2 regions of the Labrys sp. HAY1-8F genome follow, and region 1 is predicted to be linked to the other one. Evidence: riboswitches for the same ligand, from Rfam matches in the RefSeq annotation. Region 1 holds a riboswitch; the other holds the start of a gene.
The links. A riboswitch is a leader RNA that binds a small molecule or an ion and turns the genes downstream of it on or off. The one in region 1 is predicted to bind S-adenosylmethionine.

Region 1 (7,320 bases):
AGATCTTCGAGCCCTTTTTCACCACCAAGGATGTCGGCAAGGGCACCGGCCTCGGGCTTTCAACCGTCTACGGCATCGTCAAGCAGACCGGCGGCTCCATCCTCGTGCACTCGGTGGAGGGCAAGGGTACGATCTTCCAGATCTTCCTGCCGCGTATGATCGAGTTGGCGAAGGCAGCCAGCGTCGAGGCCGACACCCCGCCGGGCCAGGCTGGGTCGACACCGGCCAAGACCAAGGACATGCCCGATCTCACCGGGCGCGGCCGCATCCTGCTGGTCGAGGACGAGGAGGCCCTGCGGGCGCTCTCTGCCCGCACCCTGACGGCCCGTGGCTTCGAGGTCATCGAAGCCGGTTCGGGCATCGAGGCCCTGCAGATCATCGACGAAGGCGAGAACGAGATCGATCTCGTCGTATCCGACGTGGTGATGCCCGAAATGGATGGGCCGACCCTGCTCAAGGAAATGCGCAAGCGCAATTCGACGACGCGGATCATCTTCGTCTCCGGCTATGCCGAAGAGGCGTTCGCCAAGAACATGCCTGAGGGCGAGGAATTCGCCTTCCTGCCTAAGCCCTTCTCGATGAAGCAGTTGGTCGAGGCCGTGAAGTCCAATATGAAGCCGTAGATTGGCGGCTGGAACGGTTTTCGGGCGATGCGCGGCGTTCGAGCTGGCCAGCTCCTTATGACGACTTAAGCAATTGCTTGAACTGTAATTTTGGATACTGCGTCATTGTTTTTTCACGCAAGAATTTGGATGGCCGCCGGCCTGGTGGTGCTCGGCGCGATGTCAGCCGAGGCCAGGGACGGCACCCCGACGGGCTGCGATCTAGGCGGCACCCAGATCCGTTCCATCGCCGATCCCGTCTCGGGCCGATCCTATGATGTCGAGGTCACGTTGCCGTCGGATTACCAGGCCAATCCCGCCAAGCGCTATCCGGTGCTGTATTATGCCGATGGCGGCCACCTTGCCGCGTCCGCAACCTGCCTGTCGAAGGAACCGCGGCGCCAGGAGGCGCTCCGGCTGGTCAGAAAGCTCCATCGCGACGGCAAGCTGGCGGAAGAACCTATCCTCGTCGGCCTGTCCTATGCCAAGGGCGAGGGCTTTGCGGTAAGCCGGGCTCGCGACTACACGCCGGTTGCCGACAAGCCTGGTTATGGCGGAGCCGGGGCCTTTCAGGCCTATCTCGGCAAGACCGTCATGCCCGTGATCGAGGGCCTTTATCGGATCGACCCCAGAAGACGCCTGTTCTGGGGCCATTCCTATGGCGGGCTTCTCGGAGCCCGGATCCTGCTGACCGAACCCGGCCTCTTCCGTTCCTATATTCTCGGCAGCCCGTCCTTGTGGTTCGCCGATCACGCCATCCTGACGATGGAGGCCGACTACGCCAGGGCGAACCGCGACCTGAAGGCCCATGTCCTGATCTATGTCGGCGGCGACGAGATCAGCCGCTACGATCCAGGCCGGCGCGGCGATACCCAGGATATGGTCGGCGATGTCAGGACGTTCGAGAAGCTCTTGAAATCTCGCGGTTTTCGAAGCCTGACGATCCACTCTCTCGTGGTGCCGGGCAAGAACCACCGCACCACCATTCCCCCGGGCTTTGCCTGGGCCATCACCTCCGCACTCGCTGGCGGGTGAGCGGAGGGGCGACTTGGCTGAGAAACGACGTCAAAACAAAGGGTTGAAGAGAAAATGTGATTCAGGAAGATCACGTTTTCCTCTCGTGCTCGCTTTGGCCGCCCTCATCGCCGCCTGCCTGAGCGCTCCCATCGAAGCCGCCGAAGGCAAGGCCGGAAAATGGCGCTCATGCGATCCCGGCGGCATCCTCACCCAATCCGTGCCCGATCCCGTCTCGGGCCGATCCTATGACATCGAGGTCAGCCTGCCCTCCGGCTATGACGCGGCCGCGGCCAAGCTCTATCCCGTTCTCTATCTGGCCGATGGCGGCCGTGCTGTCAGGCCGCTGGCCTGTGAGGTGAGGGCACTCTACGGTGAAGGGAGCCTGCGGGAAGATCCCATCATCGTCGGTCTTTCCTATGCGAAGGGCGAAAATCTGGAGGCGAGCCGTAAGCGCGACTACACGCCGGTTGCCCTCAAGCCCGGAGACACCGCCTATGGCGGGGCGAGCGCCTATCAGCTCTATCTGCGCCAGACCGTGATCCCCTATGTCGAGCGGCAGTATCGGGCCGATCCCGGCCGGCGCCTTTACTGGGGCCATTCCTATGGCGGCCTGCTCGGTATGCGCATCCTGCTGACGGAGCCCGACCTGTTCGCGACCTATATGCTCGGCAGCCCTTCTTTCTGGTTCGGCGATCAGGCCATCCTGGCGATCGAAGCCGATTATGCCAAGGCCAACAGCGACTTGAAGGCCGAGGTCCTGATGTATGTCGGAGGCGACGAAGTCTCCCGCTACGATGCGGGACGGCGCGGCTATACCAAGGATATGGTCGGCGGCATGAAGGCGTTCGAGGCGCGCCTGCGAGAACGCGGCTTTCCGGGCCTGAGCATCCGCTCGCTGGTGGTGCCGGGCAAGAACCATCGCAATAGCATTCCGGCGGGTTTCGGCTGGGCCATTATCTCGGCGTTGGGATCGGGCAGGCTGGCTCTGCCACAATAAGTCGAAGGATAGGCCGGATCGAGGAACTGGCGCTAATCGTCGTTCGAGTATCGGCTTGCGTCAGCCGGGCTGTCGTCGATATCCCCGCATCAGCCGGCCTAGCCATCCGGATGTCGCGATCCGGGTGGTGCTTTGCAGATTGTTCTACTTGCGGCTGTAGAAAGCGATATTGCATGAAGGTACAATTTTCCTGTCTTCGCAGATCGCAGCATGCCTTCCGAACTCACTCTTCCCGACCTCGATCGCGACGAGCCCACGCCTGAGGCTTCTCAGTCCTTTTTCAATGCGATGCCGAGGGCAGCTTTTCCTTCGCTCGACCATCTGCGGAAGGCAATGACGCATGCCAATCCCGCCGGCGACAGGTTCCTGGATTATCTACTGGAAGGAGATTATTTCGCGGGCAAGGCCGTCTGGGTAAATCCGTCTTCTCGCGTACGCCAGGCCTATGAGGCCATGGTCGAGGCCAGTCCCTCCCTGGTTTCCGAAAGTCCCTACCAGCCTGCCTTCGCCCTTCGAGGCGTAAGGGTGAGGGGAGAAAACCAGGTTTTCATTGCACGACTGGACCAGGCTCCCGCGGAAGTGCGGCGCCTCGTAGGGGAACACCGAGCGGCGCGGGAGGCGGGGTCTTGTCGGCCGAGGGCGATTTTCGTCGGGGGCCCCGCCGCTAAGATCGGGGCTCTCCTGAGCGGCCTGGAGACAGATCAGGCCGAGGCTTCGGAGGTGATTTTCGTCCTCGATGGCGCTGAGCAATCCAATGAGAGCGGGTCGGCGAGCTACGAGCATGTCAATCACGCCAATGCGCTCAATGCCGAGCTCGACAATACGGGGCTTGGCATCCTGGCGACCGCCCTCAAGCGGACGATTTTGGGCGAGAAGGATGCATCGGTCGCCCTCGACCTCGACTACAAGAAGGTCGACCTGTGGCCTCGTGGCGTTCGGTTGCGGGACCTGCCCGTCTATCTTCACAATGAGTGGCATGGTCTGGTACAGCGCCTTCGCAAGCTTCTCGGACTGCAGACGGATCATGTGAAGAGCCGCCTGGCCAGCAAGGTCTCGACACGGATCCTGAGCGAAATCGAAAGGCGGCTGTCGATCCGACTGCGTCTCGACCAGGACGGACCCCGCGCTGTTTTCCTCTATCTCTCCCGCAAGAACCACGACGCTTCACTGGTCGATAACAGGGAGCTTGCGGAGGACGTCGGCCTTGCCGTCGAAAAGCTCGATGCCGCTGGCCTGCAGCGCTTTTATGGCCTTGGCATCCTGGAGCGCGTGGTGTCCGGCGACCTCTTCCTGGGCAATGGCTGCATTCGCCACGGCTTTGATCGCGTCTGCATGGAGGCGATGCAGCGGCACGGCATCGAATGCCGGCATCGGCAACGCCTGACTTCTGTCTATTTCGACAGGGACGAAAAAGGCATGCCACGAGCGGCTGCGATTGCGCTAGAGGATCTCCAGACAGGCGCACGCACGCATGTTGCCCTAGACCATCTATGTCTCTCCCTCGGCCCGACAGCGACCTTTCACTATGATCGGGGGGGCTCGGCACTGTCTCGCCTATCGGATCGCCTTCGGTTCGACCTGCCGGTACCCCATCAGACCATCGCGACCGGGGTTTCGTCGCAGCTCCTGTTTCGGATCACCGATCCCGATAGGGTGAGAAATCTGCCATTCACCGGCATGAAGCAGACGCATTTTGTCGAGGTCGGGCGGACGTCCAGCCATCTCGTCATGAAATTGACCTGCGGCGGGGTCATCGGCTTGCCTGTCTACAGCAGAAGCTACGCCATCAGCGCGCTGGCGAGCATACTCAGCATCCTCACGCCCGATTGCGGGCTGACATTCGAAGATGTGGTCTGCGCCTGGCCTTGCGCCCGCGGCGTCAACGGCCCCAACAACGGCCAGATCGTCCGGCTTGGCGACAATGTGGTGGTTCGCTTCGGCGAAGGGGGAACCGGCATGTCCAAGATGGGCAGCAATGCCCAGACCATGCTCGATCTTGCAGGCATGACATGGCCGATTTCACCAGAGTTTCGATTGGAGCCCTCCCTCTATCGGCACACCATCATCGACCAGCGCAGGCGTGTTGCGAGGCGATTGGGCTTGCTTTGACGCCTGCAGAGGAACAAGCCCTCAGCTGCATTCGAGGCCGCGGCCCATGGCGCTGACTACCAGGGCGACCTGTTCGCGCAGATAGGGCAGGGGCAACTGCACCAGCTTGCCCTCCAGTCCGAGCAGCACCATGCCATGGGCGGCCGAGAAGAGAGAGCGGGCGAGAAGAGATTTTTCGGAAAGAGGCAGACCCGGCTGGAGCACGGCGAGCGGGGCTTCCAGATGCTGGAAGAGCGCATCTTGCTGGCACAAATGGTCTTCCGGCAGGTCCTGGCCGTCCGGAAGGCGGAAGTCGAAGAGGGCGTGCCAGTGCCCGCCATGCTCGGCGGCGAAATCCAGATAGCCATTGGCGAGCGCGATCAAGGTGCGATTGGCGATGGTGCGCCGACTGCCACCCGCCTCGGCCTGGATCAAGGCCTGTCTGGCCATGGGCACGGTGATGCTGATCCAGACCTGCGTGACGCCGATCAAGACCTTGCACGGACCAGCAGGAGGCCGGCCGGCTGCACATCCGCATCGAAGACGCCAAGACCGAGCAGTTGCTGATGCGCATGGATCGCGCCAAGGATTGAGGGGATTCCGGGGGCGCGGGCACTTTCTTTAGCAGGATAAGCGCGGATTGGAGGGTCGATCTCCAGATCGACCTTCTTCCTCTCCTGCGCGACGGTGCTTCCAAGATGGTCGATCTGGAGATCGACCATCCAATCCGCGCCTAGACGCCCGTGCACCCGAGAGAATCTCAGCGCCCCCTGCCGACTTCGCTCAGGTCATAGGATGTCGTCTGGTAGATCTCGTTGATCCAGTTGCCGAACAGAAGATGGGCGTGGCTGCGCCAGAAATTGCGCGGCGGGAAGGATGGATCGTCATAGGGGAAGTAGTTCTTCGGCAGCTTGATCGGCACGCCCGAGTCGACGTCGCGGAAATACTCATCGGCCAGCGAGGTCGATTCATATTCGACATGGTTGAACAGATAGAGCCGGTTGCCCTTTTGCTCGTGAATGAGACACACGCCGGTTTCGTCCGAATCCATCAGGATCTCCAACTCGGCGTTCTTGCGCACATCTTCGCTGCGCACTTCCGTCCAACGCGAGACGGGGATGTGGAAGTCGTCTGAAAAGCCGTTGAGATAGATCGAGGAAGGCTTGCGGTTGTGGTGCTGGTAAACACCAAAGGCCTTCTCGGTCAGGTCATATTTGGGAATGCGGTGAAAATGCCAGATGGCCGCCATCGCGCCCCAGCACACGTTCAGCGTGGAATGCACGTTGGTCGTGGTCCAGTCGAGGATCTGCTCGAGTTCCTTCCAATAGGTCACGTCCTCGAAGGGCAGGGTCTCCACCGGCGCGCCGGTGATGATGAAGCCGTCGAATTTGCGCTCGCGCACCTCTTCCCAGGTTTCGTAGAAGGCAAGCAGGTGGTCCTCGGAGGTATTCTTGGCACGGTGGCCGCCGACACGCACCAGCGAGAGTTCGACCTGCAGCGGCGTGGCGCCGACCAGGCGCGCCATCTGCAACTCGGTGCGGATCTTGTTGGGCATCAGATTGAGCAGGCCTATCTGCAGCGGACGGATATCCTGCCGGATGGCGGCAGTTTCCGTCATCACCCGCACTCCTTCGCTGACCAGGGTGGAGAAGGCGGGCAGGGTATCCGGAATCTTGATAGGCATGTTGCACTCGATCGACGTTGGGCCAGCCGGAAAGCAATGCGACAGGTCCACGGATGGAATGCATCCAGCGGCCCTTTAGCGAGTTGTTTAACGTGGCTGCAAGCCGGCCGGCCAAATCACCACGGAAGAAGAGGTAATCCTGTGGTGAATGGAAATCAATGGCAATCCTGGGAGCGTGAGCGGTGGGCAGATGGGCTCTCACCTTGCGGGATTGGAGGGTCGATCTCCAGATCGACCATCTTGGAAGCGTCGCACGTGAGGAAGAGGGAAGATGGTCGATCTGGAGATCGACCCTCCATGTTCCCCGTGCATATCCGTGGACCGGAAGCCGGCGATCCCGGGAATCTACTCCGCCGCCTCCGCCGTTCGTGGCACATAGTTCAGCACTGGCGAAAGCCAGCGTTCGACTTCGTTCACCGTCATGCCCTTGCGGGTGGCGTAATCCTCGACCTGGTCCTGCTCGATCTTCGACACCCCGAAGTAATAGGCATCGGGATGGGCGAAATAGAGCCCGGACACCGAGGCGCCCGGCCACATCGCATAGCTCTCGGTCAGGCGTACGCCGATGCGTTCTTCGGCGTCGAGCAGGTGGAACAGTGTGCCCTTCTCGGTATGGTCGGGCTGGGCGGGATAGCCCGGGGCAGGGCGGATACCGCGATAGGGTTCGCCGATGAGCTGGTCGGGGGCCAGGTTCTCGTCGATCGCATAGCCCCAGAACTCCTTGCGGACGCGCTCATGCATGCGTTCGGCGAAAGCCTCGGCGAAACGGTCGGCCAGGGCCTTAACCATGATCGAGCCATAGTCGTCATTGGCGCGTTCGAAGCGCTTGGCGATCTCGTCCTCTTCCATGCCGGCCGTGACCACGAAGCCGCCGAGATAGTCGCCCTGGCCACTCGTTTCAGGGGCAACGAAGTCGGAGAGGGCGACATTTG
Region 2 (7,320 bases), 4.6 Mb from region 1:
TCGAGAAGGCGGACGCGGAAAGCCACCGGTATGGCGGCGAGCAGGTTGAACAGTGTGGCCGGTACTGCGATCCACAGGGTGGTGGCGATCGTGCCGTAGAGTGCGGGGTCGCTGAAGAAGGCGATGTAATTGCCGAAGGTCGAGCCATCCTTGGGCTGGAACGACAGCCAGAGTCCGTAGAAGAACGGGTAGATGAACAGGGCCAGCAGGAACAGCACGGCCGGCAGGACGAGCAGGGTGACGCCATCGATACCGCGCGCGGCGAGGCGCGTCTTCAAACTGACGGCAGGCGGCATGTTCATCGCGCCACCTCGTTGAAGACCAGTACGCGCGCCGGATCCGCGCTCAGATGCACCTTGTCGCCCGGCTGCATGCGCTGCCGCGCCCTGAAGAAGAGCTCGTTGCCGGCGGGGCCCCGGGCTGCGCCGAAGAAGGCGTGGCCGCGATATTCGCAGATGTCGACGATGGCGGGGAAACCTCGTTCACCGGCCGTCAGGTCGTCGGGGCGAATCGCGGCGACCGCCCTTGGCCCGTTCAGCGCCTCACGGGGGACGCCGTCGATGCGCTCGCCGGCGATTTCCAGCGTAACGCCGTCGTCGGACGAGGCGATGATCGTGCCCGGCAGGCGGTTGCGGAATCCCATGAATTCGGCGACGTCCAGGGTCGCCGGGCGCTGATAGAGATCCTCGGGCGTGCCGATCTGGCGGATCTCGCCATCGCGGAGGACGATGATGCGGTCGGCAAGGGAAAGCGCCTCGTCCTGGTCATGGGTGACATAGAGGGTGATCGAGCCGAGCCCGGCATGGATGCGGCGGATCTCCTGGCGCATCTCAAGGCGGAGCTTGGCGTCGAGATTGGATAGGGGCTCATCCATCAACACGAGTGGCGGTTCCACCGCGATGGCGCGGGCGATGGCAACCCGCTGCTGCTGCCCGCCTGACAATTGGCCGGGCAACTTGGCGGCCTGGTCGGTGAGCCTGACCGTCGCCAATGCGGTGTCGATGCGCGCCGAGGCTTCATCCCGCGGCACGCTGCGCATGCGCAGGCCGAAGCCGACATTGTCCCTGACGCTCATATGAGGAAACAGGGCGTAGTTCTGGAACACCATGCCGAAACCGCGGTCTTCCGGACCAAGCGTGTCGATGCGGCGGTCGTCGAGCCAGATCGAGCCACGCGTGGTGGGCAGCAGGCCGGCGATGCAGTTGAGCGCGGTCGACTTGCCGCAGCCGGAGGGGCCGAGCAGGGCGATGAACTCGCCCCGCTGAACCGTGAAGGACAGATCCTTCAAGGCGTTCATGGCGCCGAAGTCGCGCCCGACCTGGTCGAGCCTCAGATGGCTGAAGCTGTTGAGTGGTGACATCGAACCTGCCGCTTTACCGCGAATGCCGGAAAGGGAGGCCGCCACCCGGTGGGGAACGATCTCCCGACGATACCCAAAAGTGGGCGTCATTTGGTCTTGGCGGCGCCGATCTGCTTGTCCCACATGTTGAATGCCACCACCATCTTGGCGGGCTCCAGCGGCAGTTCGGTGGGAATTTCGGCGATCAGCTTCTCATATTCCGGACGGCCGAATTCGCCGATGGCAGCCTGGCTATCCTCCGGTGCCATGGCGAGGGTGACGTTCTTGACCGCCGGTCCCGGATAGAAATAGCCCTGGTCGTAGGTATAGGCCTGCTGCTCAGGCGTCAGCATGAAGCTGATCAGGTCGAGCAGCACCGCGACCTTCTCGGGGGCGAGCCCCTTGGGAATGCAGGCGTAATGGGCGTCGGTGACCCAGTGAAAGCCTTTCAGCGTCGAGATCGCAGCGCTCTTGGGCACCACGCCGAGCACACGCGGATTGATGTCCCAGCCAGTGGTCGAGACGGTCATGTCGCGCGAGCCCTCGCCGAACTCCTTCATCGTCGCGCCCGTGCCGGTGGGATAATATTCGACGGTCTCGCCCAACTCCTTCAGATAGGCCCAGGTTTTCTCCCAGCCATTGACGGGGTCCTTCGGATCCTTGTCGCCGAGAATATAGGGAAGCCCCATCAGGAAAGTGCGTCCCGGGCCCGAATTGGCTGGCCGAGCGTAAATGAAGCGGTTGGGATTGGCCTTGGCATAGGCGAGCAGTTCTTCGGCCGTGGTTGGCGGCTTGGCAACGCGCTCGGGTGCATATTCGATCAATGGCCCGGAGGGATAGTAGGAAACGATGACGCCGGCGCCATTCGCCAGCCCCTGCATCCGGGCGGCCGGCGCGAGCAGGATGTCGTCGAGCTTGGGCAACGCCGAGGCGAGATCGGGCAGTAGCGGCACCCAGATCTTCTGATCCAGGCCGGCGGATAGCGCGTCCGTGCCGGTGAGAACGAGATCGATGTCGACTCGGCCAGCATCCTGCTGGGCCTTGAGCTTGCCGGGGAGGTCCGGTGCCGGTGCCTTGGTGAAGCTGATCTTCGATACCAGTTCCGGCTTGGCCTTGGCGTAGTTCTGGATGGCCTTCTGGGTGAGGGCGAGGTTGCCGGCAACATCGACGACATTGAGCGTGACAGGCGATTTCGGCAGGGCCGGGGTTTCCGCCTTGGCGCCGGCAATGCCGAGGGCCGCAAAGCCGATGCCGGCGCCGAGGGCCTGGCGGCGGGTTATCTGAGCAGTCATGACATTCCTCCCATTCTTGATTTTCAGCGGCGGCTCGTGCCGCCTGTGGCGTTCCTCGTTTGCGTCGTCGTGCCGTCTTCCGCGGCATCCATCAGGAAATAGGTTTCGACATTGGCGATATGCGCCTGCATGGCCTGGCGCGCGCCAGGGCCATTGCCCCCGGCGATGGCGTCGCGAATGGCCTGGTGATCGGCCATGTTGGTGCGCAGCTTGGTCGAGTTCTTGGTCAATTCGCCCAGCCGGTCGAAGATGCGGCCGCGCATGTCGCCCCATAGGAGCTCCATCGTCCGGGTGAGCACCGGATTGCCGGTGGCTTCGGCGATGCCCAGATGGAAGGTGCGATCGGCTTCGAAAGAGTCCTCGCCCTTGAGCGATTCCTGCCGGTACCAGGCCAGAGCCTGGTCGAGACGCTCGATGTCTGCCGGCTTGGCCATCTCGGCGGCGGTGGCCGCAATCTCGCCCTCGATGATGCGGCGGGCCGCGAGCAGATCGAAGGCGCTTGGGCCGGCATCGCCGAGTTCGCCGGTGCGCGGTGATCCGTCGGAGACATAGCTGCCCGTACCCGTCTTCACTTCAACGAAGCCGGAGATTTCGAGGGCGATCATCGCCTCGCGCACGACAGGCCGGCTGACGCCCAGTTTCCTGGCTAGGTCCCGTTCGGCCGGGAGGCGCGTGCCCGGCGGCAATTCGCCCGAGCGGATGAGCCCGACGACCTGCTCGGCAATCTGCTGAAACAATCTCTGCGACGCCACGGCCTGAAACGGCATGGTTCTATCTCGCCGGTCATTCTGCTTGCTTCGAGCCTATCACCGACAGCCCAACATTCAAGTGGCTAGGTGGCCTGACCACACGGCCCATAGACGGTCTTCATCTGTGTTCTGCAGCCTTATGCCGCCAGATTCGAAACGGGGTCGATGCCGAGCTGTCGCCTGAGTTCGATCCAACCCTTGGGCGTGATCTTAACCGCCCGCGAAGTCCTTGCTGCGGCGCAGCCATCCCAGCTTGCACATCGTGCTCAGCAGTTGGACGCCGAGCGGGCCCGCGAGGTGATGGCTGCGCTCGGTCCAGTCGAGGCACTGGCGCGCAAGCCCCCGTGCGGTGGGCTTCAGCGCCGCGATATCGAGGCCGATCGACCCGAACCAGGCGTTGCCGCTGGCCGTGACGCGAAACTGCTTGTCGGCGGCCGGGACGAGATAGCCATGCTCGACCAAGCCTTGTGTCACGGCGACGCCGACCTGTCCGGCCAGATGGTCGTAGCAACACCGGCAATAGCGCAGTTCGCGCGCTTTGCCGGTGATCGCCTTGCGCCGCACCGCCTGGTCCGGTGCGAGCACGGACAGGCACTCCAGCGCCTCGGCGACATGGCCGCCGGCCAGGCGGTAATAGCGATGACGCCCTTCCGTCTCGACGGCAAGGAGGCCACCGGCAAGCAGCTTGGCCAAATGGGAGCTCGCGGTCTGAGGCGCGATACGGGCGGCATAGGCCAATTCGCCTGCCGGCAGGGCACGGCCATCGAGCAATGCGGTGAGCATCAGAGCGCGAGCGGGATCGGCGACCAATGATGCGGCAAAGGCAAAATCCGGAATCTCGGGCATGGCATCCTTTTTCTGGAGTGACTATGCACCAATCCGAAACGGCATGCTTCGACGCAGGCCGAAGCATCCGATGCAAACATGGAGTCAAGAAGGGCCCAAGCCATTGGAGGTTGCCGCCACGGAGTGCATTCGTGCGTCGAACCCGCCCCGCTCGCGCCTGCGTCACCGGAGCCTGGCCCTGTAACATCGTACTTCGCCGCGACGGCACGGCTTCGGCTCTCATCAACGTGGCGCGCATGGTCGGAGCGACCGCCGGCGTCGCGGTCCTCGGCTCGCTCTATGCCGTTCTCGGCGGTGGCCCGGCCGGATTGGCTGGTGCCATGACCATGGGCGGGCTGGTGCAGATTTTTACTGCCGCGATGGCTTGGCGAGCGGCGCCAGCCAACCGATGATCCTCGTCGAGGTCCGCCTGTCAGGCCTATCTGAAATGCTTGGATAGTTTCAGCGCCTGGCCCTGATAGTTCGAATTGAGGCCGGAGCCGTATAGGATCTGAGGGCGTTCGAGCATGCGCTCATAGATCAGGCGCCCGACGATCTGGCCGTCCTCGACGATGAAGGGCACCTCGCGCGAGCGCACTTCCAGCACGGCCCGGGCCGCCTCCATGCCATCGGGCGAATAGCCGAAGCCGGGATCGAAGAAGCCGGCATAATGCACGCGGAACTCGCCCACCAGCGGGTCGAACGGCACCATTTCGGCTGCGAATTCCGGTGGCACATGCACGGCTTCCTTGGACGCCAGGATGTAGAACTCGTCCGGGTCGAGGATCATGTCGTTCTTGCCGCGATGCGGGATGGGCTCCCAGAAATCGAGCAGATCGCAGGCCGCCCGCTTGTCGACATCAACAACGGCGGTGTGGCGCTTGGCGCGGTAGCCGACGATACCGTCGCCGAAACCGGTGAGGTCGACGGAGACGGCGACACCGCCGGCGATGTCCGGGTCGGGTGACGAAACCAAGCCCATGCGGCGCTGCAATTCGCGCAAGGAGGCATCGTCGATGCGGGCTTCGCCACGGCGGAAGCGGATCTGGCTCAGGCGCGATCCCGTCCGCACCAGCACCGGGAAGGTGCGCGGTCCGATTTCAGCATAGAGCGGCCCGTCATAACCCGCCTCGACCTGGTCGAAGGCGCGGGCATGGTCGGTGATGACACGGGTGAAGACGTCGAGGCGACCGGTCGAGCTCTTGGGATTGGTGGAAGCGAGAACGCCATCCGGCATTTGCAGGCTTTCGAGCAGGGGCACGATGTAGACGCAGCCCGTCTCCAGCACGGCACCCTTGGTCAGGTCGATCTCATGCAAGGCGAGGTCCCTGATGCGCTCGGCCACGGTGTTGCGCGGCCCCGGCAGGAAGCTCGCCCGCATGCGGTAGGCCTTGGCGCCGAGGCGCAGATCGAGACTGGCGGGCTGAATCTGATCCGAAGCCAGAGGTTGTTCGATGCGGACGGCTCCCGTCTCGACCAGGCCAGCAATCGCCTGGGAGGGCAGGATGCCAAAAGTGTGCAGAAGGCCTGGGGAATGCGGGATGTTCGGGGAGGGCATGGCTCTCGCTTTTTTCTGCCAGCTTATTGCGGTTCCTGGTCTTGCTAGACGAAACCATCCATTGACGCCATCCGGGAGTAGGGCTACTCAACAGTCTTCGTCGTGGTGGATTTGGGCCGGCCGGCTTGCAGCCACGTAAAACAACTCGCTAAAGGGCCGTGGGAAAGAGCGCTGGCGCTCGACTTGCGGCTATCGGGATTGCCGCAGATGACCAAACCTTTGACTTCAGCACCTTCCACCCGGGAATTGCGCCCGGCCACCCGGCTCGTGCATGCCGGCACGCTGCGCTCGCAATATGCGGAGACGTCGGAGGCGCTGTTCCTCACCCAGGGATTTGTCTACGAGAGTGCCGAACAGGCGGAGGCCCGCTTCAAGGGCGAGGATGTCGGCTTCATCTATAGCCGCTTTTCCAATCCCACCGTGGCGATGTTCGAGCAGCGCATGGCGGAACTGGAGGGAGCCGAGGCAGCTCGCGCCACCGCCTCGGGCATGGCCGCCGTCACCGCGACCCTGATCGGCCAGCTCAAGACCGGCGACCACGTCGTCGCCGCCAAGGCGCTGTTCGGCTCCTGCCGCTATGTCATCGAGGAACTGCTGCCGCGCTTCGGCGTCACCTCCACCCTGGTCGACGGCACCGAGCTTGCCCAATGGCAGGCGGCGGTGCGGCCGGAGACGAAGGTGTTCTTCCTTGAAAGCCCGACCAATCCCACGCTCGAGATTCTCGACATCGCCGCCATAGCCAAGATCGCCAAGAGCGCCGGCGCCACGCTGGTGGTGGATAATGTCTTCGCGACGCCGCTGCTGCAGAGCCCGCTCGAACTCGGTGCCGATTGCGTGGTCTATTCGGCCACCAAGCATATTGACGGGCAGGGCCGCTGTCTGGCCGGTGTGATCCTGGCATCCGAGAAGTTCATCAACGACCACATCCAAACCTATTTGCGCCAGACCGGTCCCTCGATCTCGCCTTTCAATGCCTGGGTGATGCTCAAGGGCCTGGAGACTCTGGAACTCAGGGTCGAACGCCAGATCGCCAATGCGGTAAAGGTTGCCGATGCCCTGGGGAACCACAAGGCAGTCGAGCGCGTGATCTATCCCTTCCGCGACGATCATCCGCAGGTGGAACTCGCACGCCGCCAAATGAAGGCGGGCGGCACGCTGGTGACCTTCGAGGTGAAGGGCGGCAAGAGCGCGGCGTTCAAGGTTGCCAATGCGCTGAAGATCACCCGCATCTCCAACAATCTCGGCGACACCAAGAGCCTGATCACCCATCCTTCGACCACCACCCATCAGCGCTTCGAGGAAGACGCGCGCCTGGGCATGGGTATCCGCCAGGGCATGCTGCGCTTCTCGGCCGGCATCGAGAGCTCCGATGACCTGATCGCCGATTTCACGCAGGCGCTCGACAAGGCACTGTAATCGGGAGGCTGGTCCTCGGACCAGCCAGGAAATACCGCGCTCCCTGGAGGAGTCCGGGCTGGTCTGAAGACCGGCCCCCGAATTGAACTTTGGCGCGGTCGCCCCAAAGCGTTATCATGCTGGTACTTAAACCGGCATGGG

Region 2: another riboswitch for S-adenosylmethionine. It lies ahead of ACR9ZN_RS34440 (O-succinylhomoserine sulfhydrylase); the one in region 1 lies ahead of metA (homoserine O-acetyltransferase MetA).

Annotation. Positions count from the first base shown of each region.
Region 1 is NZ_JBPGWZ010000002.1:925,067-932,386, reverse strand. Features, by position in the region: gene cckA (cell cycle histidine kinase CckA) at 1-623, shown strand, start outside; gene ACR9ZN_RS13330 (alpha/beta hydrolase) at 753-1,637, shown strand; gene ACR9ZN_RS13325 (alpha/beta hydrolase) at 1,723-2,616, shown strand; gene ACR9ZN_RS13320 (hypothetical protein) at 2,827-4,725, shown strand; gene ACR9ZN_RS13315 (TetR-like C-terminal domain-containing protein) at 4,747-5,196, opposite strand; gene ACR9ZN_RS13310 (hypothetical protein) at 5,193-5,426, opposite strand; gene metA (homoserine O-acetyltransferase MetA) at 5,465-6,388, opposite strand; SAM riboswitch at 6,444-6,521, opposite strand; gene metH (methionine synthase) at 6,734-7,320, opposite strand, start outside.
Region 2 is NZ_JBPGWZ010000002.1:5,477,991-5,485,310, forward strand. Features, by position in the region: gene ACR9ZN_RS34405 (ABC transporter permease) at 1-302, opposite strand, end outside; gene ACR9ZN_RS34410 (ABC transporter ATP-binding protein) at 299-1,360, opposite strand; gene ACR9ZN_RS34415 (ABC transporter substrate-binding protein) at 1,447-2,631, opposite strand; gene ACR9ZN_RS34420 (FadR/GntR family transcriptional regulator) at 2,655-3,398, opposite strand; gene ACR9ZN_RS34425 (ArsR/SmtB family transcription factor) at 3,591-4,226, opposite strand; gene ACR9ZN_RS34430 (hypothetical protein) at 4,358-4,618, shown strand; gene ACR9ZN_RS34435 (2'-deoxycytidine 5'-triphosphate deaminase) at 4,645-5,763, opposite strand; SAM riboswitch at 5,856-5,935, shown strand; gene ACR9ZN_RS34440 (O-succinylhomoserine sulfhydrylase) at 5,971-7,179, shown strand; partial or broken gene ACR9ZN_RS34445 (XdhC family protein) at 7,316-7,320, shown strand, end outside.